Regions from separate parts of the Vreelandella profundi genome, predicted to be linked through region 2. Evidence: predicted binding sites of a transcription regulator. Region 2 holds the regulator's gene; the other holds the start of a gene.
The links. The regulator sigma-54, encoded in region 2, starts transcription at its own class of promoters, with help from an activator protein. The targets are predictions, from matches to a motif close to TGGCACNNNNNTTGCTNT.
Positions count from the first base shown of each region.

Region 1 (15,654 bases), 1.6 Mb from region 2:
GATACTCACCAGGAATCATCGTATCTTCTCCAAGAGGGGCGCTTAGTTGATGGGAGTGTGCACAGTGACCAGCTTAGTACCATCCGGAAACGTGGCTTCTACCTGGACTTCGTCAACCATCTCGGCAACGCCTTCCATTACGTCTTCACGGCTAAGTATTTCACGGCCATAGCTCATTAAATCCGCCACGCTGCGGCCATCCCGAGCACCTTCAATGATTTCAAAGCTGATCAGCGCCACCGCTTCGGGATAGTTGAGTTTCAAACCACGCGCTTTGCGGCGCTCGGCAAGCTGGGCGGCTGAAAACAGCATCAGCTTATCTTTGTCTCGCGGGGTTAATTCCATTGGGTGTCTCTCCACAGGTGTAGCACAAGCGTGATTATCAGGTTAGCCAAATACGCGGCGTATGCGCTTCACGTTCAATCCAGCGCGGGCGCAGCAGCTGCCAGGCCTGTTCACACAGCGCCCAGGCTTCATTGCGTGAATGGCCCAAGTAGCGCAGCAGCAGTACGCCGTAACGCACGGTGACGGCCCAGCGGGGGTTATCCGGCAGCGCTTCGCGCAGGGCATCAATAGCGGCAGGTGCATCAGCAATACCTACCGCCCAGAGAGTAGCCTGTACGGTTGCGCCGCCTTGCCCCCAGCGTCCTGCAAAGCGCGGGTGTAACGGGTCAAGTGGCTGGCGCTCTAACCACAGCGGCCGGCCATCTAACGTGAGCCGAAAGTGTTGTTCAATGCGCCCAGAAATGTAGGGCAAATCGCTTGCCGGGCGCCCCAGCGCCATCATTTCCCAACCTAAGCAGCGAGCGCTGCCGTGCAGGGCGATATGCGTGCGCTGCTCACCTTTCGAGCCATCAAAGGCGATGGTTTCTTGAGGCAGCCATTCCAGAATCGCGTCGTCTTCCACGTTTAGCTGAGTGTGCTGGGTCCAGGCAACGCCTTGGCTGTCGGCTTTGTACAGTTTGTTGGCCGCGGGCGTGGTGAGCAGCGCATGGGCACCGCTTTTTACCTGGGCCGAAATGGTTAACGCATCGCCACTCACTAATCCGCCGGGCGGATGCAGCACATAAACATGGCAAGGGCCGTCGTAGGCACCGCTCTTGCCTTCCATGTAGCGCCCCTCTGGATAGAAAGGCCGCTGCACTCGCAGCGGCCCCTGATGGCGCGCCTGTACCATTCGCGTGGCGCCACCGCGCTGAGCAAACGTTAATGCCAGCGAGGCCGCCCAGCGGCGGCTTGCATCAAAGCGATGCCCGGAGTCAGCGTGCAGCGTCGGTGTTGTGGTGTCGCACAAAATCATGAGGCGCGGCTGCTCTCTTTTTAATAGGCGTTTCAATAACAAGTGCAATTAATGCGCCAAAATAGTGAAAGACAGCTTAAAGCAACGCTTACATAGGCTTAGGTATCAAAATGCATCTTTGACCAGCCCCGCCTGCACCAGTAGCGATCAAAAAAATAATTTAATGCACCAAAAAGATGCTCTTAGCGTTATTCACAACTCTCGATTAACGCAACATCCGCCTTAACAAAGAGTGCTGTTCGCCTTAGCCAGTTAATGGCATAACATTAGTTAATATAGCCAAATAGCTACGCTCTCTAACGCACTGACATAGGAGCCTGCCCATGCTTGAACTGCGCCCCAACTGTGAATGCTGCGATAAAGATTTACCGCCTGAAGCAGACGCGCTGATCTGCACGTTTGAATGTACGTTTTGCCCAACGTGTGCCAATGACGTGTTGGATGGGCTCTGCCCAAACTGTGGGGGCAACTTTGCACAACGCCCACTTCGACCCAGCCACTTACTGGTGAAGTACCCGGCGTCAAGCGAGCGTATCGTTAAAGCTCACGGCGGTAACAGGGCCTAGCGGTTTACCGCTATGTGTCAAAAGACCACAGGCTGGCTACTTTTCATTTGGAAGCTTTCCGATAACATCTACTTCTCGCTCCAGCAGCAACTGCTCTGCTGCCCACCAAGGTAGATGGCTTCGTGCAATTACAACGTTCTGCAGACAGGCTCTGGTATCGCACAGCGCTTTTTATAGCGTTTGTGGCGATGAGTCTGCTGCTGGTGGGGCCGCTCATTTCGCAGTATCAGGCCAACGGGGAGCATCACGCTGATCACAAAGCTAGTCACCACACTGGCGACCATCATCAACACGCGGCCCCGCAAGCAAGTAATAACCATCAGCATCATACGAGTCACGTTGAAACGCTAGAACCTATTTTCACCTGGTTCCACCAATGTGGCTATTGCGCGGTCTGGCAGCAGTTTCCGACAACGCATACTTTTCTTCCCGCGATCAGCCTGCAGGCGTTTATCAAGCATAACACTCTGCTGACGCAACCGAAGCAGGCGATGCAGTCCTGCGACAACTACCCCCACGCGCTAACGCGCGCCCCACCCTTTTTCCGCTTTGTATAACGCCACATCATCAGCCCTTTCAGCCTGAAGCTCGCTTCTGGCTGGCGGCTGTGTATACCAAGAAAAAGGGATCATCATGTCGCATCCAGTTATTGGGCATGGCGTCGTTACGCCTGCCCGCTTGAAAAACCGTTTTCAACGACACGCACTGACATTAAGCATCGCCGCGGCATCAGGCTTCGCTGTCCAAGGCGTATGGGCGCAGTCGCCTTCCGCTCACCACGAGCATCAGCATTCGCTGAATACGATGGTGGTGACCGCCGTACCGCTAAGCTCACCGCTCACGGTGGAAACCGACCCGCGCATACCGCGACAACCGGCCCCTGCCAGCGACGGCGCCGACTATCTGCAGACCATCCCCGGGTTCTCTGCCATTCGTAACGGCGGCACCAACGGTGACCCGGTTTTCCGTGGCATGTTTGGCTCTCGGTTGCGCATTCTTACCAATGGCAACCAGATGCTCGGCGCCTGCCCAGCGCGCATGGACGCGCCTACGTCCTATATCTCACCTGAAAATTACGACAGCCTCACCGTCACCAAAGGTCCGCAGTCCGTTCTGTGGGGCCCTGGCGCTTCAGCGGCAACGGTGCGCTTTGACCGCGGCCCGGAGGAGTTCGATGAAGCTGGCGTACGTATAGATGGCAGCGTCATGTTGGGTACCTATGGGCGCTTTGATCGCCGCATTGATGCCGCTATGGGTAATCAAGACGGCTACCTGCGCCTTACCGGCAACCAATCCGAAGCCAATGACTATCAGGATGGCGACGGCAACGCCGTGCCCTCGTTATGGGATAAGTGGAACGGTGACGTAGCGCTTGGTTGGACACCCGACGATGATACCTGGCTTGAAGTCACCGCAGGCCGAGGAGACGGTGAAGCGCGCTATGCCGGGCGGGGTATGGATGGCAGTAAATTCCTGCGCGAAACCGTGGGCATTCGTTTCCAGCGCGAGAATTTAGGCGAGCACTGGAAACGCCTGGAAATGCAGGCCAACTATGCCTATGCCGACCATATTATGGATAACTTCACGCTACGTTCACCGGGCAGCATGGACATGGGTGGCGGCATGGACATGGGCGGCAGCATGGATATGGGCGGCGGCATGGATATGGGCGGCGGCATGGATATGGGTGGCGGCATGGACATGGGCGGCAGCATGGACATGAGTGACGGCATGGCTATGCGGCTAGATCGCCGCACCCGCAGCGCGCGCGTCGCATCAACGTGGGAGTGGGAGAATACTACGTGGACTGCCGGTGTCGATGTTGAGCATCAGGTACACCGCAATCTGGATGGCGAGCGCTGGCAGCCGGACTACGAGCAGACCCAGTTTGGCGCCTTCAGCGAAGTCACCCGTTTTATCGGTGACCGTGATCGCCTTATTGGTGGGGCTCGCTTGGACCGCTATCGCGTCAGTGACGAAAGCCTGGACACGGATACTGCCGGGCTCACCCGCCGCGACACCCTGCCCAGCGCCTTTATCCGCTACGAGCAGGATTTAACCTCAGCACCGGTCACTTGGTATGCCGGTATTGGGCATGTGGAACGCTTTCCCGACTACTGGGAACTGAGTTCCAGCCAGGCAGGCCCGGCCGGTAGCGTGAATGCCTTTGACGGTGTTCAACCCGAAAAAACCACCCAGCTGGATATCGGCGCGCAGTACAACGACCAGCGCCTAAGCGCATGGGTGTCAGGGTATGCCGGGTATGTTAACGATTTCATCTTGTTCGATTACAACACCGCGGGTATGGGCGGTACTCAAATCGATAACATCGATGCCCAGATTGCGGGTGCCGAAGTGGGCGCCAGCTATCAAATAACCGACAACTGGGTAAGCAATGCCTCGCTGGCCTATGCCTGGGGGCGAAATGCCAATGACGATGAAGCATTACCCCAGATCCCGCCGCTGGAAGCGAATGTCGGCCTGACCTATGCACGCGATGCCTACTCCGTGGGTGGCCTATGGCGTGGCGTTGCGGCACAAAACCGCACTGCGCTGGAAAAAGGCAATGTCGTCGGCCAGGACCTGGAATCGTCCTCAGGCTTCGGGGTGTTCTCGCTTAACGGCGCGTATCAGGCAAGCAACCACCTGACCTTGAGTATGGGGGTGGATAACGTGTTCGACACCACCTACACCGAGCACTTGAATCTGGCGGGTAATGCATCCTTTGGCTACCCCGCTGATTTGGATCGCGGCATTAATGAGCCTGGCCGCATGGTGTGGGCACGGGCCGATTTCAGCTTCTAATTTACTTAGGTGCTTAGTAGAGCACCTGTTTATCCTTACCGCTTAAAACCACCAGGCTAGATGCCTGGTGGTCTGGAGACACTGCATGTCTAGTGCATCATCCCCACAAGAAGGTAAACGCAAGACCTTCGATCTGTATCGCGCCGTCTGGCGCTGGCATTTTTATGCAGGCCTTTTGGTGCTGCCCTTTATGATTACCCTGGCGATTACCGGCGGGCTGTACCTTTTCAGAGACGAACTGGATGCACTGATACACGCTGATGTGAAGCGCGTGGCTGTTCAAGAGGCAGTGCTGCCGCCCTCTTCACTGGTGAGCGCAGCGCTGACGGCCCACCCCGGCACCGCTATAAAATTCACCGACCCCGCGACGCCGGAAAGCTCGGCAGAAATCACGGTTAATACAACGGCGGGCGAGCGATTAGCGGTTTACGTCGACCCATATACTGCCAATGTGCTGGGTGCGCTGGATGATCGTGGCACGGTGATGTGGACCGTTCGCTATTTGCACAGTTTGAAATACTTTGGCCCTACGGCGCGCAAACTGATTGAAATAGCCGGCGGCTGGTCAATTCTTCTGGTGCTCACCGGCATTTACCTGTGGTGGCCACGGCGTAAAGGCGCGGGCGGCGTGATTAGCGTACGCGGAAAGCCCAAGAAGCGCGTTTTCTGGCGCGATCTTCACGCTGTAACGGGCATCTTTGTCGGTGGGTTTATTGTGTTTCTGGCCATTACCGGCATGCCCTGGTCGGGCGTATGGGGCGGGCAGGTTAATCAGTGGGCTAACGGTAACAATTTCGGCTATCCCGCCGGTGTACGGGTGGAAGTGCCCATGTCCGAGGCACGTTTAAGCGAGCAAAGCCCAACGAGCTGGTCACTCGAACAGGCGCAGGTTCCAGAATCCACGCAGGGGCCAGAACAGGCAGAGAGCATTGGCCTGGACGACGCTGTCGCCACCTTCAATGAACTGGGGCTATATCATGGCTATACGGTAAGCCTGCCGACGACGGAAACAGGTGTTTACACCGGCTCGGTCTATCCCAATGACCTTAGCCAGCAGCGCGTGGTGCATCTGGACCAGTACACTGGTGAGCGCTTGATCGACATGAGTTACGCCGACTACGGCCCCTTGGGTCGCTGGCTGGAGTTTGGCATTAACGTGCATATGGGCCAGCAGTTTGGGTTATTTAATCAGCTGCTGTTTCTGGCCGTCTGCATGGCGATTATCTTACTGGCAGTATCGGCTGGCGTGATGTGGTGGAAGCGCCGCCCCTCGCGCGCGATGGGTGTACCGCCACTACCGGCTGATAAACGCGTGTTCCGGGGATTGATTGCCATTTTGGCGGTCGGTGGTCTGCTATTTCCGCTTGTCGGCGCGTCGCTAATCGTGATGCTGCTGCTTGATTGGCTGATTGTGCGTCCAAGACAAGAAAAACAACTAGCCTAAGCTCACTAACGCTCCGGCCCTTATGCTATCACTAGCATAAGGGCCGGAAGGTGTTTAAACATGTGCCTTAGCAACCACGTCTGGCATGGTTAAAAACTCATTATCAGGGGCCTGATACCAAGTTCTTAAGGTCAGCCACGATAGACGTCATCGAATCACTGTCGCGGACCATGAATTTTGCTTTACCGTGGCGATCAAACGCAAAAACGGCGCTGGAGTGAGTGACCTCATAGTTGCCGTGCTCATCCTTTTCGCCGTATTCGTAGGCAATACGATATCGGTTAGCGACCGCGTCTATATCAGCTCTATCGCCGGTCAGGCCGATAAACTCGGGCCCAAATGCATCGGTATAGGTTTGCAGCACGCTGGGCGTGTCACGCTCAGGATCAACCGAGATAAACAACACATGTAGCTTGTCCCGATCACCCTCATCCAATTGCCGTATGGCTGATGCAACGGTTGAAAGCATGATAGGGCAAACATCAGGGCAGTTCGTAAAGCCAAAGTAAACCAGCGTGGCTTTATCGGCATAGGCCGTTTCATCGACGGTCTCGCTATCTTCATTGACTAAATCAAAATCGAGTTCCGGCAGCATGTCGGAAACGTCGTTAGTGCGCCAACTTTCGTCGCTACATCCTACTAGCAACAATAGCCCGATAAACAAACATAGCCTTTTAATCATAGCTAAACATCCACCGCAAGAACTGTCTTACATTGATCCGGGAGCAACGACGGTGAAGGTAACCGGCAGCTCTGGCTGATTTTCAAAGTGAAGCAGCACATCCACTTCGTCGCCTTGCTCCAACGGCTCAGCTCTGTGCATGAACATAAGATGATAACCTTTGGGAGCAAAGGCAAAGCTCTCACCAGGCGCGACGTCGACTTTTTCAACAGACTCCATGCGCGCCATATCATTTTCAGTGGTGCTAACGTGCATTTCGGTCATATGAAACGCAGCGCTTTCTGCGCCCACCAAGGTGAGCGGTTCATCACTTGTATTGGTAATATTAAAGTAGCCGGCACCGGGTAAGTCGCCGGGCAATAGACTCAGCCTCGCGTCGGTGACTTCAGGTTCAGCAGCCTGCACGCTGCCTGCCGACAGCGCTAACGCTAAGAGCCCCCACACTGCTTTAGTACGCACGTTTAGCATTTTAACTTCCCCTTATTGTTAACGTTAAGTTGTAGACAGAAAAGTGTTAAGCCACCTGATGAGACACTATTCGACAACGCAGCGGACGCTGTCATGGGACTAATCAGGCGTTAGTAAAGAAGCGCTATTAACACAGAGAGCCAAGCGCACAGTTCGACTTATATCGACGCGAATTAATATCGAGCACGAGGTCGTGGTTAGTCGTGTCATAAAAGAAGGGCGCAAAGCCTTTTTCTGCTGACGGCGTTTTGTATAAGCCGCACACACCGTAGCCGTAGTTAACACTCTGCAAATACTGAAGCTCGACGTCACCAGGCGTCTCAAGCGATGTCGCCGTCGCTAATGCTCGCTGAATATCCCCTTCTTGCTTTTGATCAGACATCGCCTGACTACCAAAAATGAGCCCGCCCAAAATGAGGATGGCGGTAAGGGGAATGGCGACAAGCAGTATGAAAGGACGGTTTTTACGCATAGGTGAGCTTTCTTAGCAGTAGTCCACATTGAGGTTAACGTCGTTGACAATGACTCTAGCGGTTGCAGACCCATTTATCCATTGAGAGTGGCCAATTGCGCCAATCTGCCACACCCAATGGAGCGCTACTAGACTATTTCAAAGGCCTCGTTGAGCATGCTATACCGTCAGGTGCTGCTTAATAAGCTCGTTAGAAAGCTCACTGATCTCGCCTTTGGCAACCGGACGGCCGCGGTCCATAATCACGAAGCGGTCGGCGTACTTGCGCGCAAAAGGCAGCTTCTGTTCGACCAGTAGCACCGTCAAACCATCCTCGTTAATCAGCTGACGAATGACCTGGCCAATCTGGGCGACGATATTGGGCTGAATGCCCTCCCCCGGCTCATCCAAAATCAGCAGCTGGGGTTCAATCACCAGCGCCCGGCCAATCGCCAGCTGCTGCTGCTGGCCACCGGAAAGGTCGCCGCCACGGCGGTGTTTCATTTCTTTCAGCACGGGGAACAGTTCGTATATCCGTTCGGGGATTTTCTTCAGCCCGTCCCGGCGCGCAGCTAAGCCGGTGCGCAGGTTCTCTTCCACGGTGAGTAGTGGAAAAATCTGCCGGCCCTGGGGCACGTAACCGATTCCCAGCCGTGAGCGTTGTTCAACGGCTTTTTGCGTCAGATCAATCTCACCTGCATCTCCGCCTGTGTAGCGTAACGCGCCGCTCTTAACCGCCACTTCGCCCATTACTGCTTTTAATAGCGTGGTTTTACCCACGCCGTTGCGGCCCATCACGCAGGTACACTGGCCGGCGGGCACCTCAAGATCCAGGTCCCAAAGAGTGTGGCTTTCGCCATAAAACTGGTTGAGCTTTTCAATGGCTAGCATCAGGCGGCCTCCTCGTCATCAGCACCCAAATACACCTCGATCACCTTGGGGTCGCTGGATACCTGATCCATGGTGCCTTCCGCCAGCACGCTGCCCTGATGCAATACGGTGACTTGGCGTGCAATCGAGCGCACAAACCCCATATCGTGCTCCACGACGACCACGGACTGCTTGCCAGCAAGCCCCGTGAGCAGTTCAGCGGTGCGCTCCATCTCTTGCTCGGTCATGCCGGCGACCGGCTCGTCCACGAGCAGTAAGCGCGGGCGCTGCATTAATAGCATACCGATCTCTAGCCACTGCTTCTGGCCGTGGGAAAGGATACCCGCGGGCTGGTGGCGTAGCGCCGTCAAGCCGATGGTTTCCAGCACTTCATCGATGCGGTCTTTAATCTCACCGGTCATGCGGGCGGTGAGCGTGGGGAAAATTCGCTTATCCGCCGACATGGCAAGCTCCAGGTTTTCAAATACCGAGAGCGCTTCAAACACCGTGGGCTTTTGAAACTTGCGACCAATGCCTAAGCTTGCGATATCGGGCTCGTTCATATTAAGCAGGTTATGGCGGCTGCCAAACCAAACGCTGCCGCTATTAGGGCGAGTTTTACCGGTGATAATATCCATCATGGTGGTTTTACCTGCGCCGTTAGGGCCGATAATGCAGCGCAGCTCGCCATCATCAATGGTCAAATTAAGGTTATTGATCGCTTTAAAGCCATCGAAGCTAACGGTGACATCCTCCATATACAGGATAGGGCCATGGCGCACGTCCACCGGTGAATCCTGCGGTGCCATAAAGTCGAACACCCGATCACGCTGAGTTAGCGATTGCAGCAAGCTCATGCGGAAGCCTCCTTGGGCGTGGTGGGTTTGGCGGTATTATCGTCGCGCTTACGCCGCTTGATATGGCGAAACAGCCCCGCCACACCCTTGGGCAGAAATACCGTGACCAGTACGAACATCCCCCCTAGCGCAAACAGCCACGCATCCGGCATGACGCCGGTAAAAAACGTTTTGGCGTAGTTGACTAAAATAGCGCCAATCACCGCGCCATAAAGCGTGGCGCGACCGCCTAAAGCCACCCACAGCACAATCTCAATGGAGAAAATCGGCGAGAACTCGCTGGGATTAATGATCCCCACCTGCGGCACATACAGCGCTCCCGCCAAGCCTGCCAACATCGCCGACACCACGAACACAAACAGCTGAAAGCGTTCGACTCGATAGCCAAGAAAGCGCGTACGTGCTTCGGCATCACGCGTGGCGATACTGACCCGGCCCAGCTTGCTGGTCACTATGGCGCGGCACAGAATATAACCCAGCGCCAGCGCAACCCCGGTGGCGATAAACAGGCCCAGGCGCGTATCGTTACTGCGCAGGTTGTATCCCAGCAGCTCGCGGAAGTCGGTTAAGCCATTGTTGCCGCCAAACCCCATCTCATTGCGAAAGAACGCCAGCATTAAGGCAAACGTCAGCGCCTGGGTAATGATCGACAGGTACACCCCGGTCACCCGCGAGCGAAACGCCAGGAAGCCAAACACTAACGCCAGCAGCCCCGGTGCCAACAGCACCATGGCAAAGGCAAACCAGGCCATGTCGAAGCCCTGCCAGAACCACGGCAGGCTGTCCCAGTTTAAGAACACCATGAAGTCCGGCAGCACCGGGTGGCCGTAGGTACCCCGATCACCTATTTGGCGCATCAGGTACATGCCCATGGCATACCCGCCAATGGCAAAAAAGGCGCCGTGCCCCAGGCTCAAAATACCCAGATAGCCCCACACTAAATCCACCGCCACCGCTAGCAGCGCGTAGCTTAGGTACTTACCGAACAAATTGACTGTATACGCCCCCACATGCAGTGGATTCTCCGGCGGCACCGCCACGTGCAGCAGCGTCACCAGCACTAGCGCTGCCAATAGCACCGCTAGGAAAATCTGCGTAGAGCGCTCGCCGAATGGGCGAATTAGCCAAAAATTGGTCGATGATTCGGTCGTTAATGACATCGCTTAGCCCTCCGCAGCCCGGCCCTTCTGCGGGAAGAGTCCACGCGGGCGTTTTTGAATGAATAGGATGATAAAGACCAAGACGATAATTTTGGCCAGCACTGCGCCCGCCCAAGGCTCTAACACCTGATTAATAATCCCCAGCGAGAGGCCCGCCACCAGCGTTCCCCACAGGTTGCCGACGCCGCCAAACACCACCACCATAAAGGAGTCGATGATGTAGTTTTGCCCCAGGTTAGGGCCAACGTTGGTTAACTGGGAAAGCGCGACACCGGCCAGGCCGGCCACGCCCGAACCGAGCGCGAAGGTCATAATATCGACACGGGTAGCGCGAATACCCATCGAGCGGGCCATGGTCCTGTTTTGCGTCACGGCACGCACATCAAGCCCTAGCCGTGTGCGGCGCATAATCAGCATCAGCGCCGCAAACACCACCAGCGCAAACCCCAGCACCACCATACGGTTAAGCGTGAGTGACAGCGCATCGTTAATCACCAGCGAGCCACTCATCCATTCCGGCGTAATCACCGTGCGGTTAAGCGGCGAAATAACGGTGCGCACCAGCTGCTGCAGAATCAGGCTGATACCAAAGGTCGCTAGCAGAGTTTCCAGCGGACGGCCTTTCAAAAACTGAATAACGCCACGCTCGATAGCAATTCCCGCTAACGCTGCGACCATAAAGCCCGCAGGAATAGACAGAATCAGCGCCAACCCAGGCTGGCCGGGCAGCAGCTGCTGCATTCCCCAGGTGGTATAAGCGCCCAGCATCATCAGTTCACCGTGGGCCATATTGATTACGCCCATGACGCCAAAGGTAATCGCCAGGCCTATCGCTGCCAGCACCAGCACCGAGCCGAGACTTAAGCCAAAGTAGAGAGTTTCCAAGCCACGATTAATCTTGAGATTTTGTTCAATGCTGCCCAAAGCGCTCGCCGCTGCGTCTGCCACAATAGGATCATCCCCGTTCACGGCGCGGCTTAGCGCGACTCGTGCGCGAGGATGCAAACTGCCACGCAGCGCTTCAACGCCCGCCAGCTCACCGCTTTCCACTTGGTAGATCGCTAACGCTTGGGAAAGTCTGCGGGCAACCTGACTATCCTGCTCGTCGGCAATCAGTTCACTGAGCGGCTCAGCCAGCGTTTCGTCCACTTCGCCCAACAGCCGTTCTGCCGAGCGGCGGCGACGCTCAACGTTAGGCGAGTAAAGGTCAACCACGGCGATGGCGCTACGCAGCTGATTGCGCAGCGCGTTATTTATGCCGATACGATCTAAGTCGCGGCGCGACATCTGGCCCAGCGCTTCGCCCGCTAGTACATCGGCAACCGGCCACTCGCGGCCGCTATTGTCGAGCACCAGCACTATTCTGCCATCGTCGGTACTCTGTAAGCGGCCATCCAATAGCGCCTGCAGCCAATCGCGGGCGCGCTCATCATCGCTTTGCAAAATCGCGGTGATGGCGTCGCCTTTGTCGCTATATGATTCAACGTCCAGCGCTTCTAGCAGCTCAAGGGCGACGGCGTCAGCGTTAGCGGTAGAACTCGTTTGGGCTTGCGAGGTGACTGTGATGCTCAACAACAGCAGGCACAGTAGCCCTAAGGAAAGGAAACGCCTCATGGGGTTCTTCCTTTGGTTATCTGAGAGGGAAAGGTAGCGTGCTCCTCTACGCCTCACTTTTCAGTCAGGCGTAGAGGGAAATCATCGTTATTCTGCGAGGGCCGCTTCGGCTTCTTCTACGGCGGTACTGCCGCCGCACGAGCCGTTCACGACGTTAAAGTTGCCGCATTCCATCGGCTTGCGCCAATCGGCAATCAGGTCACGCGAACCGGGTAGGTAATCCGACCAAGCATCGCCGGCCACGGTAGACGGCGTCTGCCAGACAATATCAAACTGGCCGTTATCCTGAATTTCACCAATCAGCACCGGCTTGGTGATGTGATGGTTGGGCATCATCGCCGCATAGCCGCCGGATAGATTCGGCACCGTCACGCCAATAATCGCATCTTTTACGCTGTCGACATCGGTGGTGCCTGCTTTACGAACCGCTTCTGCCCACATGTTAAAACCAATGTAGTGCGCTTCCATCGGGTCATTCGTCACCGCCTCTTCGTCGCCGGTGTAGTCGATCCAGGCATCGATAAAGTCATAGTTGTCATCATTATCGACGCTCATGAAGTAGTTCCAAGCGGCTAAATGCCCCACCAGCGGGCTCGTATCGATACCGGTAAGTTCCTGTTCGCCCACGGAGAAGGCGATGACCGGAATATCGGCAGCGTCGATGCCCTGGTTAGCAAGCTCGGTGTAAAACGGCACGTTGGCATCGCCATTAATCGTCGAGATGACGGCGGTGCGCTTGCCCTCTTCACCGAAACGGCTCAGCTCAGACACAATATTCTGCCAATCGGAATGGCCGAATGGCGTGTAGTTGACCATGATGTCTTCGTCGGCGATGCCATACTCATCTTTGAGAAACGCCTCAAGAATGCGATTGGTCGTGCGCGGATACACGTAGTCGGTGCCGATCAGCGCGAAGCGCTCGATGCCCACTTCGTTGATTAGATACTCAACGGCAGGAATCGCCTGCTGGTTAGGCGCTGCGCCGGTGTAAAAGACGTTTTCTGAGGACTCTTCACCTTCATACTGCACCGGATAGAACAGCAGGCCGTTGAGTTCTTCCACGACAGGCAGCACCGCTTTACGTGAAACCGAGGTCCAGTTACCGAATATAACGTCAACCTCTTCCTGGGCCAGCAGCTCACGGGCGCGTTCAGCAAATAGCGGCCAGTTAGAAGCGGGATCGACAACAACAGCCTCTAGCTGACGACCCAGCAGGCCACCCGCTTCGTTCTGCTGCTCAATCAACATTTCGACGGTGTCTTTAAGAACGGTCTCACTGATCGCCATAGTGCCGGAGAGCGAGTGTAAAATGCCGACCTTAATCGGATCTTCGCTCTGATCAGCGTCTTGAGCGATGGCCGGAGCGCTGGCGCCCATCACAGCAGCGGTGAGCAAGGCGAGCGCAAAGCGACCAGGAGAGCGGATTGCGCTCAGGTGTGTCGAGCGAGCGCTTGTGTTGTATGGCAATGTGATCACTTGAACCTCCTTGCACCCCTTATGTGTGGGGCTTGTTAATTGGCTTCGCATTCAGGGCCGTTGTGTTAGTTCCCCTAATACGTCCACGAGCCATTAACACTTGCAAGGGATGCGCCAGATTGGCACAACACTTTTTTATAGCTATCTATTCAATCACTTATTGATATTCTAAAAAACCATAGGCTAACCCAACGCACCAAAATGAAGCATCACATCTAACCTTAAGCACTCTATCAATGCACCAATAAAAACCTGTGCACCAACCAGGCACTTGGCGGGCGACGCTGCGCAACAGAAACTCTAGGCTCACTGCCTGGTTACAAAGGCGACAAAAGCGTGAGATACAAAAAAGGAGCCTGGGTATCCCCAAGGCTCCTTATTAATCATCCAAAACGTACCGCTAATGAGTTACGCAGCGGCACTTTTCTTGCGACGTTTTTTCAGTAGCGGTAAGCCAAGCGACAGTAAGGCTACCAGCAGCAGCCCCAGCGAAATCGGCTTATCGATGAACGTTGTCCAATCGCCACCCGAGATTTGCAGCGCACGGCGCATGGACTCTTCCATGATATTACCCAAAATCAGCGCCAGGATTAGCGGCGCCGCCGGGAAACCAAACAGGCGCATTCCCAGGCCAACCAAGCCAAAGCCCAACAGCAGCAGCAGATCAAACACGCTGAAGCTCATACCGTAAACGCCGATCATGCAGAAGATTAGGATGAGCGATAACAGCAATGGCCGGGGCATATCGAGAATTTTGGCGATATAGGGAATCAGCGGCAGGTTAAGTGCCAGCAGGAAGATATTGCCGATATACATACTGGCGACCACGCCCCAGAACACGTCCGGACGCTGTTCAAGCATCATAGGGCCGGGGTTAACGCCCATTACCAGCAGTGCGCCGAGTAGAACCGCGGTAGTGCCCGAGCCCGGCACACCTAGCGTTAATAGCGGTACAAAGGAGCCGGTACAGGCAGCGTTATTGGCCGCTTCTGGCGCCGCAACGCCCTTGATATTGCCCTGCCCAAAGGTGTGGCCATCTTTAGCAATACGCTTTTCCATGCTGTAGCCCAAAAATGAGCCGATGGTTGCGCCCGCACCCGGCAGTACGCCGGTAAAGAAACCCAGCACCGAGCTGCGGCCAACCGGACCTGCGATCTCTTTTACTTCACTGCGGGTCAGCTTCAGCGAGCCAATCGCATTGCGCGGCGCTTCTTTGCCACCGCCGCCGCGCAGCAGCATGTAAAACACCTCAGCAAGCGCGAAAATACCCAGCGCTACGACCAGGAAGTCGATACCGTCCAGCAATTGAATCGACCCGAAGGTGAAACGTTCGGTACCGGTCTGCATATCGATACCCACAATCGAGATAATCACCCCAACCACGGCGGCAATCAGTCCTTTGACCAGTGACTTATCCGACAGCGAAACCACGGCGGTTAAGCCTAACACCATAAGCGCAAAGTACTCAGAAGGGCCAAAGCTGACGGCCACTTTCGATAACAGCGGTGCGACGAGCATCAGGAAAATAACCGACACCGTGCCGCCTACGAATGACGAATAGGCCGCAATGGCCAGCGCTTTACCCGCCAGGCCTTTCTTGGCCATCGGATAACCGTCAAACGAGGTCGCCACGGTGCCCGCCACGCCCGGAGCGTTGAGCAAAATCGATGACGTAGAGCCGCCGAAGATAGCACCGTAATACACCCCTGCCATTAAGATTAAGCCTGAAGAAGGCTCCATGGAAAAGGTGATAGGAATCATAAGGGCAAGCGCGCTAATAGGGCCTAGGCCCGGCAGCATACCGATAATAGTGCCGGCAAATACGCCAGCAAACACGTAAGCGATATTCATCGGCTCAAGCGCGATGCCAAAGCCGTACATCAGATTATTGAAGGCATCCATGGGAATTACTCTCTTAAAGACCTGCTAGCTTAATTTCGGCTAAACGGCTGGTTTAGAAA
Region 1 covers NZ_CP077941.1:3,361,077-3,376,730, forward strand. Annotated here, with positions in the region: gene KUO20_RS15370 (urease subunit beta) at 1-19, opposite strand, end outside; gene KUO20_RS15375 (urease subunit gamma) at 43-345, opposite strand; gene KUO20_RS15380 (urease accessory protein UreD) at 383-1,300, opposite strand; gene KUO20_RS15385 (DUF1272 domain-containing protein) at 1,624-1,866, shown strand; gene KUO20_RS15390 (DUF2946 domain-containing protein) at 1,989-2,423, shown strand; gene KUO20_RS15395 (TonB-dependent receptor domain-containing protein) at 2,500-4,671, shown strand; gene KUO20_RS15400 (PepSY-associated TM helix domain-containing protein) at 4,757-6,115, shown strand; gene KUO20_RS15405 (SCO family protein) at 6,219-6,797, opposite strand; gene KUO20_RS15410 (copper chaperone PCu(A)C) at 6,825-7,265, opposite strand; gene KUO20_RS15415 (hypothetical protein) at 7,393-7,737, opposite strand; gene urtE (urea ABC transporter ATP-binding subunit UrtE) at 7,897-8,607, opposite strand; gene urtD (urea ABC transporter ATP-binding protein UrtD) at 8,607-9,443, opposite strand; gene urtC (urea ABC transporter permease subunit UrtC) at 9,440-10,603, opposite strand; gene urtB (urea ABC transporter permease subunit UrtB) at 10,607-12,217, opposite strand; gene urtA (urea ABC transporter substrate-binding protein) at 12,305-13,594, opposite strand; gene KUO20_RS15445 (tripartite tricarboxylate transporter permease) at 14,102-15,595, opposite strand; gene KUO20_RS15450 (tripartite tricarboxylate transporter TctB family protein) at 15,648-15,654, opposite strand, start outside.
Region 1: urtA (urea ABC transporter substrate-binding protein) is a predicted target of sigma-54. The motif match lies at 13,793-13,810, and genes of this name have one in related genera.

Region 2 (15,654 bases):
GCCACGAAAAATCTCGTGATCGCCACGAGAAAAATAAAGATCTTCAATTTCTATGAAGGGTGTCTCTGTCATAGCTCAGTTGACTCTTAGCGCGACGCGGCCAGGGCTAGCTATTATACGCCACTTGCCGATGCCGCATTTAAAAAAACAGCGTTCTAATACATTATCGAACAACGTACTATAACTCTACTAAGCGCTATCACGCTAACCGATGTTACGATCAACAGGCACAGCATGCCCACGCACATCTGCCCCAATAGCGGCTGAAGTACTGCCTACGAGCACTGCCAAGATGTTATTCTTAGCGGCTGTCGCCCTTTATATATTCAATCGCCAAGAGATATCGCTATGCGCCAGCCTCTCGCCTCCCCCAGCCTACTGCGCGAAAGCGCCTTACGTACGCTGCAAATTGAGCAGGCAGCTATTGGTGGCCTGCAAGCCAAGTTAGACGAAAACTTTGACCGCGCCTGCGAGCTTATACTCGCCTGCCAAGGGCGCGTCGTGGTCACCGGCATGGGTAAATCTGGTCATATAGCCGGCAAGCTTGCCGCCACCTTGGCCAGCACCGGCACACCCGCCTTCTTTGTTCACCCAGGCGAAGCCAGTCACGGCGATCTGGGCATGATTACTCGTGCCGACGTTGTGCTGGCGCTGTCTAACTCCGGTGAAACGGCCGAAGTGACCGCCCTTCTGCCGCTGCTGAAACGCCTAGGTACGCCGCTGGTCAGCATGACCGGACGGCCCGGCTCCACGCTTGCCAAGCATGCTGATGCGCATCTAAATAGCGGCGTTGAGCGCGAGGCATGCCCGCTGGACCTTGCCCCCACTAGCTCAACCACGGCCGCCCTAGCGCTGGGTGATGCGCTCGCCGTAGCATTGCTGGAAGCCCGAGGCTTTACCGCTGAAGACTTCGCTCTTTCGCATCCGGGTGGCAGCTTAGGCAAACGTTTACTGCTGCGCGTGAGGGATCTTATGCACGATGGCGCGCGCTTGCCGCAAATTCCGCTAGGCAGCCCGCTGCGTGATGCCTTATTAGAGATTACCCGTCAAGGGCTAGGCTTTACCTGCGTGGTTGATAGTGACGGTCGCTTAGCCGGGGTATATACCGATGGCGACCTGCGGCGCACGCTGGACCAATACCACAACTTACGCGACGTCTTAGTTGATGATGTCATGACTCGGCCAGGTAAACGTATCGGCCCCGACATACTAGCAGCAGAGGCGGTACGCATTATGGAAGAGGGCCGAATTACGGCACTCGCGGTGGTTGATGAACAACAGCGCCCGGTTGGTGCCTTACATATGCATGACTTGCTTGTTAGCGGCGTTATTTAACGTATTTATCGCAAGATTTAGCGACTTCTTAAAAGAATGGAGGCTTTATGACCCTATCTGCAGCCCTACTTGATCGACTCCGCCGCGTTCGACTATTGGCGTTAGATGTTGATGGCGTACTCACCGATGGTCGACTTTACTTTCAGGCTGACGGCATCGAAATTAAAGCCTTTCATACTCAGGATGGCCATGGTCTAAAGCTGCTTAAGCGGGTCGGCATCCACGTCGCGCTGATTACTGGCCGCGATTCGCCCATGGTTAGCCAGCGTGCCGCGGCGCTGGGTATCGACCATGTCTTTCAAGGCTGTGAGGATAAGCTCGCCACCTTGCGCGGCCTGTGCCAACGTTTGGATATAGAGCTAGAACAAGTCGCCTATTGCGGCGATGATCTTCCGGATCTATCGGTTATCAAGCGCTGCGGTGTCGGCATTACCGTTCCCAGCGCGCCGGACTATATGCACACTCATGCCGACTGGACAACGGAACGGCTTGGCGGGCACGGCGCGGTACGCGAAATTTGCGATACTCTGCTTGAAGCCCAAGGGCACTGGAGCGCAGTGCTCGACACTTACTTGCACGGCCGCACATAAATGCTTAAGCATCTTAAAACACGTCTAGGATTAACAGGGCTTTTTATCGCCCTGGGCGTGCTATTGGTGTGGCTTGGTCCTGGCGGGTCTCAAAAAATCGCTATCGATCCAGAAGCGCAGGCCCAAGAGCCAGGGCACGTACTTCAGGATGCTGAAATCACTCTGTTTGGCGACAACGGTAACGTCTTACAGTCACTAAAAACACCGCGCCTCATCCATACGCCGCAAAGCGGGGAAACCTGGTCTGAGAGCCCTCAGGCAACCCTGTATGACAGCGATGAGCGCCAGTGGCTAGCCAGTGCCGATGTCGGCACGCTTAATACCAATACTCAGGCCCTCGTTATGTCAGGCTCCGCGCGACTGATTGCGCCAGACGAAGGATGGCAGCTGGATACTGAAGAACTGCACTATGATGGTCTCACTCAGCATGCATGGAGCGAGGCACCGGTATTACTGCAACAGCCGCCCCAGCAAATGAACGCTTCACATATGGATGCATGGTTAAACGATAGCCAGGTCCGCTTATCTGACGGTGTGCGCGGCACTCATCCACCTGCCACACAACGCTAACAGGAGTCGCCATGAAAGCACTTATCTACACCGCCCTTTTTGCGCTCGCAGTGCCGCTATCAGCAGCAGCCCAAACCAACCAAGCGCCTGTGGAGGTGGAAGCCGACCGCTTAGATCTTGATCAGCGCGCGGGTACCGCCGTTTACACCGGGGATGTGAATATTCGCCAGGGCGAAATGCAGCTGCGCGGTGAGCGAGTGGAAATTCAACGCAATGAGGCGGGCGAGCTTTCGCGCGCAACGTCTACCGGCGAGCGTGCTTACTTACGCCATCAGGTCGAAGGACAAGAAGGCCCGACGGAAGGCTGGGCTCGGCGGATTATTTATCACGTCGCCGAACGCCGAGTGGAGCTCATTGATCAAGCTGAACTGACCCAGCAGGACGACACATTTACCGGCGGGCGGCTTGAATATTTCATTGACCGTGAAGTGATTCAAGCGCGTTCAGACGTTGACGGTAGCGAGCCCCAGCGTATCCGCATGACTATTCAGCCGGAACAATAGAGAGTCAATCGATGGCAACTGCTGACAATGCGCCGATAAAAACACTATATGCCCACCACTTGGCGAAAAGTTACAAACGCCGCCGAGTGGTTAAAGATATTAACTTGGAAATCTCCCAAGGCAGCGTCGTCGGCTTACTCGGCCCTAACGGCGCGGGCAAAACCACGTCGTTTTATATGATTGTCGGGCTGGTCAAATCTGACGCCGGCAAAGTGGGCATTGACGACTTAGATTTAACCCGCGCCCCGATGCATGAACGCGCAGCGGCAGGCATTGGCTACCTGCCCCAGGAAGCGTCTATTTTTCGCAAATTATCGGTTGCCGATAATATTATGGCGATATTAGAAACGCGCAAAGAACTCGACCGCCCAGGCCGCGAAGAGCGCCTGGAAGCCTTGCTTGAAGACTTCCACATCACCCATATTCGCGACAATCTAGGCATGAGCCTCTCAGGCGGGGAGCGCCGCCGTGTAGAAATTGCCCGCTCGCTAGCAACTGAACCCGCCTTCATCTTGCTAGATGAGCCCTTTGCCGGGGTTGACCCCATTTCAGTGGGCGAGATTAAAACCATCATTCGCGCGCTAAAACAGCGCCATATTGGCGTTCTGATTACCGATCATAACGTCCGTGAAACGCTGGACATTTGTGATATCGCTTACATTGTCGGCGATGGCCATATCATCGCCAGCGGCCCCCCGGCGTCGATCCTCACTAACCAGCAAGTCAGGGATGTTTATCTGGGCGCAGATTTTCGTCTGTAGGCTTATTTTTGCCCATAAATCCCGCTTTATAACGCTTTAACTACCAATGGCATGCTTATTGCACTTGCACCCAGCCCCCACTCGCACTAGGGTAAAGCATTCCGATTAACGAGTGGTTCTCAAATGGTCATGAAAGCTTCTCTTCAACTGCGCATTGGGACACAGCTGACCATGACACCTCAGCTGCAGCAGGCCATCGCCCTGCTGCAGCTATCGACTCTGGACCTTCGCCAGGAAATTCAGCAGGCCCTAGATGCCAACCCTATGCTGGAACAGGAAGATGAGTTCGGTGAAGAGGCCGTGAGCGAGCCTAAAGAGGAGGAGTGGTCAGAGAGCATCCCCACCGAGCTTTCCGTTGATAGCGACTGGTCGGACACCTATCAAGACCTTGGCGGCACGGGCAGCAGCAGTGAGGGCCCTGATTTTGAGCGCCAGGCTGCCGAACAGAGCCTTCACGGCCACCTATTGTGGCAACTCGCCATGACCGATTTTAGCGCGCGTGAGCAGCTGGTTTCCGAGAGTCTCATCGACGCCCTAGACGCCAACGGCTACTTGACCCAGCCGCTTAATGATATTCGTGAAGGGCTACGCGCCCAGGGTATTGATGGCCTTAGCCAGCGCGAAGTGGAAACAACATTACTCAAGCTGCAGCAGTTCGAGCCCACCGGTATTTTTGCCCGCGACCTGCGTGAATGCTTGATGCTGCAGCTCGCTGCCCTGCCAGATGATACGCCGCTGCTGGTGCCTGCCCGCAGGCTAGTGCGCCAGTTTCTTGAAGCGCTCAGCAAAGATGACATGCGCTTACTCAAGCGCCGCTTAGGGCTCGATGACGAGCAGCTAGCCAATGTTATCCAGCTAATTCGCAGCCTAGATCCACGCCCAGGCAGCGCTTACGGCGTGACCAACGACAGCTATATCACGCCCGATTTAGTAGTGCGTCATGATAATGAGGGCTGGCATTTAGAACTCAATCAGGACGCCCTGCCTCGGCTGAGAATTCAACCTGACTACGCCAGTTTGATAAAGCGTGCGGATAAAAGTCAGGATAATCAGTTTTTGAAAGAACACCTGCAGGAAGCGCGCTGGTTAATTAAGAGCCTTTCGAGTCGTAACGACACGCTGCTGCGAGTGGGCCGTGAAATCATTACCCGTCAAATCGGCTTTCTCGAACACGGCGAAGAATCCATGAAACCGCTGATTTTGGCCGATATAGCCTCAGCCGTTGAGATGCATGAATCAACGATTTCACGGGTGACAACGCAGAAATATATTCATACGCCGCGCGGCGTGTTTGAACTGAAATACTTTTTCTCTAGCCAGGTGAGCGGCCAGGATGGCGACAGCCACTCCAGCACCGCGATACGCGCCCGCCTGAAGAAACTGATTCACGAAGAAGCCCCCGGCAAGCCGCTTTCGGATAGCCGCTTAGTGACGTTATTAGAAGAAGGCGGCATTCAGGTTGCGCGCCGCACGGTAGCCAAATACCGTGAAGCCATGGGCATTCCCTCTTCCAGTGAGCGGCGCCGTTTACGCTAGGAGCTGCCAGGTTTCAGCGAAACTCTCGACAAGGGCTTTGCAACGGAGCAAAAAGGGTTACAATCAAAAGGGCTACATATCTAAGTACTAAGTACAGTCCCTAAGTACCGTTCCTAAGTACAGCCCGATAGATAAGGAGTACGTCAATGCAAGTAAATATCACTGGTCATCACGTAGAACTGACTGACGCCTTGCGTGACTATGTTAATGAAAAGCTTGAGCGTGTTGAGCGTCATTACGACAATATAACCACGGTGCAGGTCACCCTATCGGTGGAGAAAGAACGCCAGCAGGCAGCCTGCACACTGCATGCAGCAGGTGCTGATTTACATGCAGAAGCCCTAGACAGTGATATGTACGCCGCTATCGATGCGCTGGCGGACAAAATTGATCGTCAACTCGTTAAACATAAGGAAAAAGCACAAGCCCGCGCCCAAGGCGCTGGTGTGCGTTAATTCAATGACGTTGGAAACCATACTCCCCCCAGAACGCGTTCTCTTCGACGTACCTGGGGGCAGCAAAAAAAGGGTGCTGGAATTTTTCAGCACCTTTATCGCCCAAAATACGCCCAGCCTCGATAGCCAAGAAGTGTTCAGCCGATTAATCGGCCGAGAGCGCCTAGGTAGTACAGGAATTGGCAACGGCGTGGCTATTCCCCATGCCCGCAGCCCTCACTGTTCTACGCCTATTGCTGGTTTTTTAAAGCTCTCAGAAGCGATTGATTTTGATGCTATTGACGGCGACCCCGTTGATCTAGTGTTTGTACTTCTGGTACCGGAACAAGCGGACGACACACACCTCTCTTTGTTAGGCCAAGTAGCCACCGTCATGAATGATGCGGATACTCGCCAGCAGCTACGCAAAGCAGGCAGTCAGCGCGAACTACTTGATCTCATTACCGCTAAAATTCGTGAGCATTCAGCGGATTAAACGGCGATCACTGATCACCAAGCCCCCATTTAAGCCGTTGGATTAACGCGAAGAGAAACTCTATGCAACTGGTCATCATCAGCGGTCGTTCTGGGTCTGGCAAATCTATCGCCTTACAAGCGTTGGAAGACCTAGGCTACTACGCGATTGATAACCTTCCCGTCATGCTGCTGGGATCACTGGTCGACGAATTACGCGACCAGGGTGACCGTGCCCATTTGGCCGTCAGCATCGATGCACGCAACTTACCGGGGGCTCTTGAACGTCTGCCCTCGCTATTAAAAGAGTTGCGCCAGCGCACCATTGATTTTCAAGTCATCTACTTAACGACTGATGCCCGTATTCTTCTAGAGCGTTACTCTGCCACACGCCGCCGACATCCGTTGACGCGCAATAGCGAAATGACCCTTGAAGAGGCCATCAATAAAGAAGAAGAGACGCTGCACGACATACGTGATTTGGCCGATCTATTGATCGACACATCGCGACTGTCAGTACACGATCTACGCCGCCGCATCACTGATCAGGTGGCTCATCAACGGCGAGACCAGCTGACGTTGACGTTTGAATCGTTCGGTTACAAGCGTGGGGTGCCGTTGGATGCTGATCTCGTCTTCGACGTGCGTTGCCTTCCCAATCCTTACTGGGATCCAACGCTGCGGCAATCGACAGGTCGTGACGCCAACATCGTTGCCTTCTTAAAAGGCTATCCCGTTGTGGACGCCATGCGTGACGATATCCAGGCATGGCTTGAACGCTGGCTACCGGCTTATCAGGATAGCCAACGCAGCTATATGACCGTTGCTATTGGCTGCACCGGTGGTCAACATCGCTCTGTCTATATGGTGGAGCAGCTTGCAAAAGGCTTAGCGGCTCGTGTAGGCGAAGTTCAACTGCGTCACCGCGAGCTAGGCCTGCAGTATACGCTGAGCGAACAGCCCTCGACGCCGTTGGCCAGCCTCCCCTCGATCAGCGATCAACCACCAACGTCTTAAGCACGTCTATTGATTAATGACACCACTCGGCGAAAAGGAACCAGGGTGCCAGAAAGAACACTCACACTCACCAATCAACGCGGACTACATGCCCGCGCGGCGACGAAGCTCGTTAAATGCGGCCAACAGTTCACGGCTAATATACGTGTCTATAAGCAGCAACAGATTGCCGATGCCGCTAATATTATGTCGCTATTAATGCTCGCCGCCCCGTGCGGCACTGAGCTAACTATCCATGCCGAGGGCGACGATGCAGAACAGGCGCTTGATGCAATTCAAGCGCTGTTCGAAGCTCGCTTTGAGGAAGATCAGTAGCCATTTACACTGATTAATTACCGGCCACTGTCATGGCATCAATCAGCCAGCTACCCGTGTGCACGCTGCCACGGGTATCGGTGTCATCACCAATGCCCACTAGGCCTGCGAACATCCGCTCCAGGTTACCAGCAATCGTGAACTCTTCGATCGGATATTGAACCTTACCGTTCTCGATCCAAAAGCCGGCCGCGCCACGGGAGTAATCGCCGGTAACGCCATTAACGCCCTGGCCCATCAGCTCCGTCACCCAAATGCCTTTCCCCATCTCCTGCAGCAACGCTTCGCGAGGCTTCAGCGGCGCAGTCAGGCGTACGTTGCGCGCCCCACCGGCATTACCCGTGGTCTGCATACCCATCCGCCTAGCGCTGTAGGAAGACAGCATATAGCTTTCGATACGCCCCTGATCGATAAAGCGATTATTGCGCGTTTGCACCCCTTCGCCATCAAACGGTGAGCTCGCGGTAGCGCCCACTTCCATGGGCCGCTCTTCAAGACTAAACCAGTCGGGAAAGAGCGCAGTACCAAGCCGATCACATAAAAAAGACGACTGGCGATAGAGCGCACCACCGGCGATACCGCCCAACAGATGCCCGATCAAACCACCGGATAACGACGGATCAAATAACACCGGAAAGGTCCCAGTGGGCGGACGCTGAGCACCCAGCCTACGCAGCGTGCGTGCGGCTGCTTCACGCCCTACGTCAGCGGGGTCACGCAGCGCTTTGGGGTCGCGCGCAGAGGTATAGTCGTAGTCACGCTGCATGCCGCCGGCATCTTGGGCAATCAGCATGCACGAGAGTGAATGGCTGCTGCCTTTTTGAGTGCCTAAAAAGCCATGGCTGTTGGCATAAACACGCACCCCTTCACCGCTGGACAGCGAGGCGCCATCCGACTGAGAAATTCCTTCCACGTCACGCCCTGCCTGCTCGCAGGCAAGCGCTAATTCAATCGCTTCATCTGTGGTTAGCGCCCAAGGATAGTGCACTTTTAAATCGGGCTGCTCGCTTGCCATCAGCGACGCATCGGCTAACCCTGCGGCGGGGTCTTCACCGGTATATCGAGCAATCGCCAACGCTTTCTCTACGGCGGCCTGAATCGACGCGCTACTGGCATCTGTAGATGAAGCGCTACCCTTACGCTGTCCTACGTAAAGCGTCACGGCAATACCCTGGTCGCGGGAGAGCTCAACCGTCTCAACTTCGCCCAAACGCACGCTCACGCCCATACCCTGATCAACGCTTGCGCCCACTTCGGCGGCATCTGCGCCCATGCGTTTTGCCAACGCTAGCGCCTCTTCGGCCCGCGCGGTGAGTAGCGACTGCTGCGCGGATGCATCAAATGCCTGTGCCATATGGCCTCCTTTTTCACCGAATCTCTCTCAATAGAATTGTCTTCGGCGAATCAATGTTGTACTCGCAGCTGGTATAATGCCGCAACGAATCTTGTCTGTGAGTCATATTATGCGTAAGCAACGTCCCGATCCAGTTGAAGTAGAAGAACAGGAAGAACGCCCTAGCAAGTCGCAACTCAAACGCGAAATGCATGCCTTACAGGCACTTGGGGAAACATTGATCGCTATGCGACCAGCGGAACGAGCCCGCTTCCCCCTCTCTGACGATATGCTGCGCGCAATTGAAGAGACCGCGCGCATTCGTTCTCATGAAGGTCGCCGACGTCATATGCAGTACGTTGGCAAATTAATTCGTAAAGAAGATCTCACTGCTATTCAAGGCGTATTCGATTCCATTGATCAGGAACAAGAGCAGCGCGATCATGCCTTTCATCGCCTCGAAAAATGGCGCGAACGCTTAATTGACGAGGGCGATGAAGCTGTCGATCTGTTCATGACGGAATACCCCGACGCCGATCGTCAAACGCTGCGTCAGCTCATTCGCAACGCCCAGCGAGAACGCGAAGAGGGCAAGCCGCCAACTAGTTCGCGCAAGCTCTTCAAACACCTGCGCGAAACTCTGGCACTTTAAGCCCGAGCTTAAGACGGCGATTATGAATGAGTACCGCCTACCGTCAGCTCATCCAACTTAAGGGTGGGCTGGCCAACACCGACCGGCACTCCTTGGCCTTCTTTACCGCACACACCAATCCCCGTATCAAGGGCCATATCGTGGCCGATCATCGAAACGCGCCCCATCGCCTCCGGGCCATTACCAATAAGCGTCGCGCCTTTGACCGGCACCGTCACTTTGCCATCTTCAATTAAGTAAGCTTCACTGGCGGAGAATACGAACTTACCCGACGTTATATCAACCTGGCCACCCGCAAAACTTACCGCGTAAATGCCGCGCTTTACGCTTTTGATAATGTCGCTAGGCTCATCCTGACCAGCCAGCATGACGGTATTGGTCATTCGCGGCATCGGCATGTGGGCAAATGACTCGCGCCGCGCATTACCCGTCGGCGCCATTCCCATCAAGCGAGCGTTGAGTTTATCCTGCATGTAGCCGGTTAAAATGCCATCTTCGATAAGCGGCGTGTATTGGCCGGGCGTCCCCTCATCATCAATACTCATTGAGCCACGGCAATCGACTAGCGTCGCATCATCCACAATATTGACGCCCTTCGCAGCGACCCGTTTGCCCATTTGCCCGGAAAAAGCGGAGCTTCCCTTACGGTTAAAATCTCCTTCAAGGCCGTGGCCCACGGCTTCATGCAGCAAAATACCCGGCCATCCTGACGCCAGAACCACGGGCATTTGGCCCGCGGGCGCATCAACGGCTTCAAGGTTTACCAGCGCCTGACGCACGGCTTCTTTAGCGTAGTGCTCCGCCACCTGCTCATCGCGCAGCTTGGCCATTGAATAACGCCCACCGCCGCCCGCGCTGCCGCGTTCACGACGGCCGTTTTTAACGGCAATAACGCTAACGTTGAAGCGCACCAGCGGGCGAATATCCGCCGCCAGAGTGCCATCGCTGGCCCGCACCAGTACGACCTCATAGGTACCGGAGAGAGAGGCACTCACTTGGCTAATGCTCGGATCCGCTGCACGCGCCACGCGATCGGCCTGCTTAAGCATAGCCACTTTATCTTCCGCGCTCAGCCCAGCCAATGGATCAATCCCGGCATAGCGTGACATAGCAGACACCGGGCGTACCCTTTGTCCAGGCAGGCGCTTACCGCTGCGCACAATGCCTGCCGCGGTGCGGCCAGTGTCCATTAGCGCATCGGCGGTGATTTGGTTTGAGTAGGCAAAGCCAGTTTTTTCACCCGCCAGTGAGCGCACACCAACACCGCCATCAATGCTGTAGCTGGCCTCTTTTACTTCGCCATCCTCTAACACCCAGCCTTCTTGCCAGGTACGTTGAAAATACAGATCGGCGTAGTCTATGCCCGCGCCCATCGCGTAGCCAAGCCCGGTTTCCAGAGCGTCTAAATCCAGCCCCCCGGGTGTCAGCAAAATGGCGGCAGCCGCGTCTATATCACTTTTATGTACGGTCATAGGGGGCCCTCTAAAGTAACCTGCGGCGAGGTCCAAGGGCCTCGCACGCGATAATGAAGTGTCGTGACCCGATCTAGCGCGTCACCAAAAAGCTTGTCTGCGATAAATAGCGCGCCGCCTACAATGGGCGCACCAACAGCAATTGCCGCGATAGGTAAACTTTGTGTCACTGGCAGTGTGACGCCAAGCCGCTGATCAAGTTCACGCGTCATCAGGTCGACATTACCGGTGACTGTTAAGGTGGTGGCCGGAGCTTCAATTTGCAATGGCCCTCGCAGCGTTAGCAGTCCATCGGTGACATCGGCGGTGCCATTGACACGATCAAACGCCGTGCCTTGGCCGGTAACGTCAGAAAAATCTAAGCGTATGCGGCGTAAAATATTATCGAAATTGAGCAGCCCGACTAAACGCGCTGGCGCAGACTCTAACGTGGCAAAACGGCCATCGCGCATGTCTGTATCTAGATAGCCATCGGCATTACGTAAATCGAGCTGCCAAGGCGCGCCCGGCCAATCCAGTGATGCGTTTACGTCGGTACTGCGGCTGCGCATCACAATAGGCTGATCAAGCCGCTCAAGCGCCGTGCCGATGTCTCCACCTTGAATAGAGATATCCGCCCGCGTGTGGCTGGTGGTTGAATCCCCTTCCCAGTGAAGCTCGCCGCGAGCGGAAAGCTGCCCTATGGTGAGACCGACCGGGGTTAGCGAAAACCCCTGTCCATCGGTTTGCCAATAAGCGGTCAACGGGCCAAAGCGACGTGGCCCCATGGCTATCTCTGCTAACCGCAAGCGGCCATTGGGCACATCGGCTAGCCAATCGGGAATCACAGCAGGCGGCTTGCGCTGGGTTTCAACCGCCTGCCACCAAGAATCGGGGGCTGGCGCTTCGCTGTCATGCTCTACATTGGCAAGCTTCAACAGGCGATCTAGCGCAATGCCCTCAATCGCAATATCCAGCGGCTGCGGCGAATCACTATTGTACAGCAAATGCCCGGTGACTAGATTGCCGGCCACATCAAGATCGACCTGGCCGCCGCTGACACTACCTGACGCGTTGACATTGCCTAAACATTCCGCCTGATAGATCACACAGGGCGTCGTTAGCGAGACATTCAGCGGCATCTGATTATCTTCGCCACTCGGCTGAGATGCACCTAGCGCCATCATCGGCTTAATAGCCTGCTGCCACGCCAGAGGATCAATGCGCGGCACATTCGCAACAAGGCTTATACCTGGCTGAGCTGGCCAAGCAGGCACCTGCTCTGCGGCACTGCCCAGATGCACCGTGCCAGCCAGCGCTTGATTACCGAACAGCCCTCGCGCAGAAAAAATATCCGCTAGGCGGCTTTCAATACGCCCAGAGTCGATATCGGCGGTCAATACCCAAGGCCAAGGCTGCTGGGGCGTTTTTGCAAACGGTTCAGGTAAATGGCTAGTAACGCCGACTAAACGACTTTCCACTCTTACGGTCGGTGTGGGCAACAGGCCTACGCGGCCCTTCCACTGCAGCTGCCCCTCTAGCGGCAAACGCCCCTGGCTATCGTCTAACCCTGCCAAACCGAAAAGTGCCGCCGTCGCGACGCTGCCCTGCAGCTGAATCCCGTCGCCCAGCGTATCTATATCGGCGTTTATTTCCCCACCCAAAACCTGGCCATTCGCCGTGCCAACCAGCCCTCCGCTTTCACCATTTTGCAACCAGCGTAGATCCCCTTCGGCCGAGCGAAGACGCACTCCCAGCGGCAAATAAACAACCTCAGAGAACCGTGGCAGCGCATTAATTTCTAGCTGGATAGCCTCAGGCGTTTGCAGCGGCAGCGACAGCGCAATATCGCCATCAACGTCACCGGCTACCCGCAAATCACTCAACTGCGAAAGATCAATATCAGGCATGGCCTGAAGAAACGATATAAGCGCCGAGCCTTCCGACTGTAATTCTCCGGAGAGCTTAAGCGTCTCATCCTCCATTACTAGCTCGCCCTTGGAAGCTGCCACGCCATGGCTCTGGGCGCTCTCTATCTCCGCTTTTAGCACTTTATCCTGCCACTTGAGGCGGCCCTCGATATCGTCAAGGCGCGGCCAGCCGGGCGCAATGGGCAAATGTCCTTGGGTAACGGCCAGCGCGAGCGTCGCGGTAAAGTCATCGGCACTGACGGTTTCACCAATAGGCAGGCTCAGCTGTAATGATCCATCGGTCACGTAGCCGCCGATATCATCAAGCAGCCAGTCCTGCAGCTCATCATCCATAACGCCTAGCGGCAGCCACTGAGCCAACGGGCGCTCAAGGGCGTCCACGTCACTAAAATCAAGATCTAAACCAAAATGGCCGCGCTGATCACCGCTGACCAATCCGAAGCCACCCGATACCTGTGCTCCGTCCCACTCAACGTTAAGGTGCTTGCCGCTGACCATCGTATTAGGGCCGTCGTAGACCCACTCAACCTCTCCTTCGGCGCTTTGCAACTGCATGGGAGCGGCAAAAAACTCGGGGAAATAAAGGGTGCTGTCACCGTCACTACTAAACTGCACCTGACCGCGAAAGTCGCGCGCCTGGACCCAGGCATCGAGGGGGCCGCCGCCGGGCACCTGTTCCCATGGCGACACTTCAACACCGGTTAGTGCGGCGTCTACTCCCCAGCGGCCATCCCACTGACCCACCTGTAGCCCCTGCACCTGACCGCGCGGCGAGAGCGTTTGCAAAACGCGGGTCAACGATTCGGGCAGCAAGACATAGTCACGCCAAGCGGTAAGCGACGCGAGCTCAAAGGCACTGGTGCGCACCTCCCACCGGCCCGGCTGATGCGTGGCATGCCAATGTCTTGGCAAAGCAGGCCCAACGCTGGCACCCGGTGGCTGCGCCCACTCAACGCTATCCGCATCGCCACTTAGCCATGCCTCACCGCCGTCACCGTCGCGCTGCCACAAGCCGCTGGTTTTAATATCCCTTAACACCGCGTACTGAATGTCGTGGCGCAACGTCAGCTCAGGAATCTCGACAGAAACCCTGGCCTCCTCAAGGCGCCCGGCGCCCCAACGTCCCCATAGCCGCGCACTGCCACCCGCCTGCTCTAAATAAGGCATATGGTCGGGACGAAACATGGCGGCTAACACGACCAGCTGATCTAACTGAACATCCAACTGCAAGGCTGCCGAAAAGTCGCTAAAGCCACGCTGGCCAGGCTGCATTTCGACCTTTATTTCAGCCGCGGGCAGAGCAACCTCGCGCGCCTGCTGGAGTGATTGCGCAATATCGATAGCGCCTTCAAGCCGAGTACGTCGCTCATCACCGGTCAGTAGCAGAGTCTGGGCGTGCAGCAGCACGGTGTCTTCCCGGCCATGCAGCACGACGCGGGTGTCATCAACCCACAGCCTCTGGCGCAAAATTAACCCGGCCCAGTCGTCGACAGTGGCTAAATCCATATCGGGGTCGGGCGATAACAGCGGTAGCTGAGCCGGCTCAGGCCACTGCCACGCGCTACCAGCGCCCTGATAGAGATGAAACTGCGTGCCGGTGATGCGAGCGTCGCTAAAGATCGGCGCTAAATTGGCAAGTGACGCCCACGTATCCAGCCGCAGTCCCGCATGGTCTAGAGAAAATAGCGCTTGGCCATCCGGCGCTTGCGCATTCACGCCGTCAAGGCTTAGCAACAGATCATTACGTGCAAGAGACAGCGACAATCGCTCGATAGTGACGGGCACGCCAATACGCGCTTCAAGCAGCGCTTCAATACGCGGGGTTAAGGCGTCGGACTGGCTCATCACCAGGCGGAGCAACAGCAGCAGTACGGCGATGCTGCCCAATACCCATGCCACGGCCACCAAACTCCAACGCACCAGGAAACGAGTCTGCATGATTTACATCAGCACAATATCGTACTGCTCTTGGGAGTAGTGCTGCTCAACCTGGAAGCGAATCGTTTTGTTGATAAAGGTTTCCAGGTCTGCCACCGCCGCGGACTCTTCATCCAGCAACCGGTCAACAACTGACTGCGAGGCAAGCACCATGTAGGTTTCAGCACTGTAGGCGCGCTCTTCGCGCAAAATTTCTCGAAAGATTTCGTAGCAGACGGTTTCTGGGGTTCTCAGCGTTCCCCTGCCGCTGCAGGTGGGGCAAGCCTCGCAGAGTGTTTGTTCCAAGCTTTCACGGGTACGTTTGCGGGTAAGCTGAACCAGCCCAAGCTCTGTGACGCCCGTGCACTTGGTTTTGGCATGATCACGCTCTAAGGCTTTTTCTAAAACGCGCAAGACCTGGCGCTGGTGTTCAACGTCAATCATATCGATAAAATCGATAATGATGATGCCACCTAAATTGCGTAGCCGAAGCTGGCGAGCAATCGCTGTTGCTGCCTCCAGGTTGGTTTTAAAGATAGTCTCTTCAAGATTGCGGTGGCCGACATAGCCGCCGGTATTAACATCGATGGTGGTCATTGCCTCGGTCGGATCAATCACGAGATAGCCACCCGACTTCAGCTGTACCTTACGACCCAACGCCTTTTGAATTTCATCCTCGACGCTGTAAAGATCAAAAATGGGCCGCTCGCCAGGATAATATTCAATGCGATCAACGGCATTAGGCATGAACTCTTCAGCAAACTCGACTAGCTTGACAAAATTTTCACGCGAATCGATACGCACTTTTTCGATGTCATCACGCATCACGTCACGC
Region 2 covers NZ_CP077941.1:1,328,830-1,344,483, reverse strand. Annotated here, with positions in the region: gene KUO20_RS06175 (ATP-binding cassette domain-containing protein) at 1-72, opposite strand, end outside; gene KUO20_RS06170 (KpsF/GutQ family sugar-phosphate isomerase) at 349-1,335, shown strand; gene KUO20_RS06165 (KdsC family phosphatase) at 1,383-1,925, shown strand; gene lptC (LPS export ABC transporter periplasmic protein LptC) at 1,926-2,495, shown strand; gene lptA (lipopolysaccharide transport periplasmic protein LptA) at 2,507-2,998, shown strand; gene lptB (LPS export ABC transporter ATP-binding protein) at 3,010-3,759, shown strand; gene KUO20_RS06145 (RNA polymerase factor sigma-54) at 3,883-5,295, shown strand; gene hpf (ribosome hibernation-promoting factor, HPF/YfiA family) at 5,442-5,750, shown strand; gene KUO20_RS06135 (PTS sugar transporter subunit IIA) at 5,755-6,225, shown strand; gene rapZ (RNase adapter RapZ) at 6,288-7,220, shown strand; gene KUO20_RS06125 (HPr family phosphocarrier protein) at 7,266-7,535, shown strand; gene pmbA (metalloprotease PmbA) at 7,549-8,889, opposite strand; gene yjgA (ribosome biogenesis factor YjgA) at 8,999-9,520, shown strand; gene tldD (metalloprotease TldD) at 9,541-10,992, opposite strand; gene KUO20_RS06105 (YhdP family phospholipid transporter) at 10,989-14,840, opposite strand; gene rng (ribonuclease G) at 14,844-15,654, opposite strand, start outside.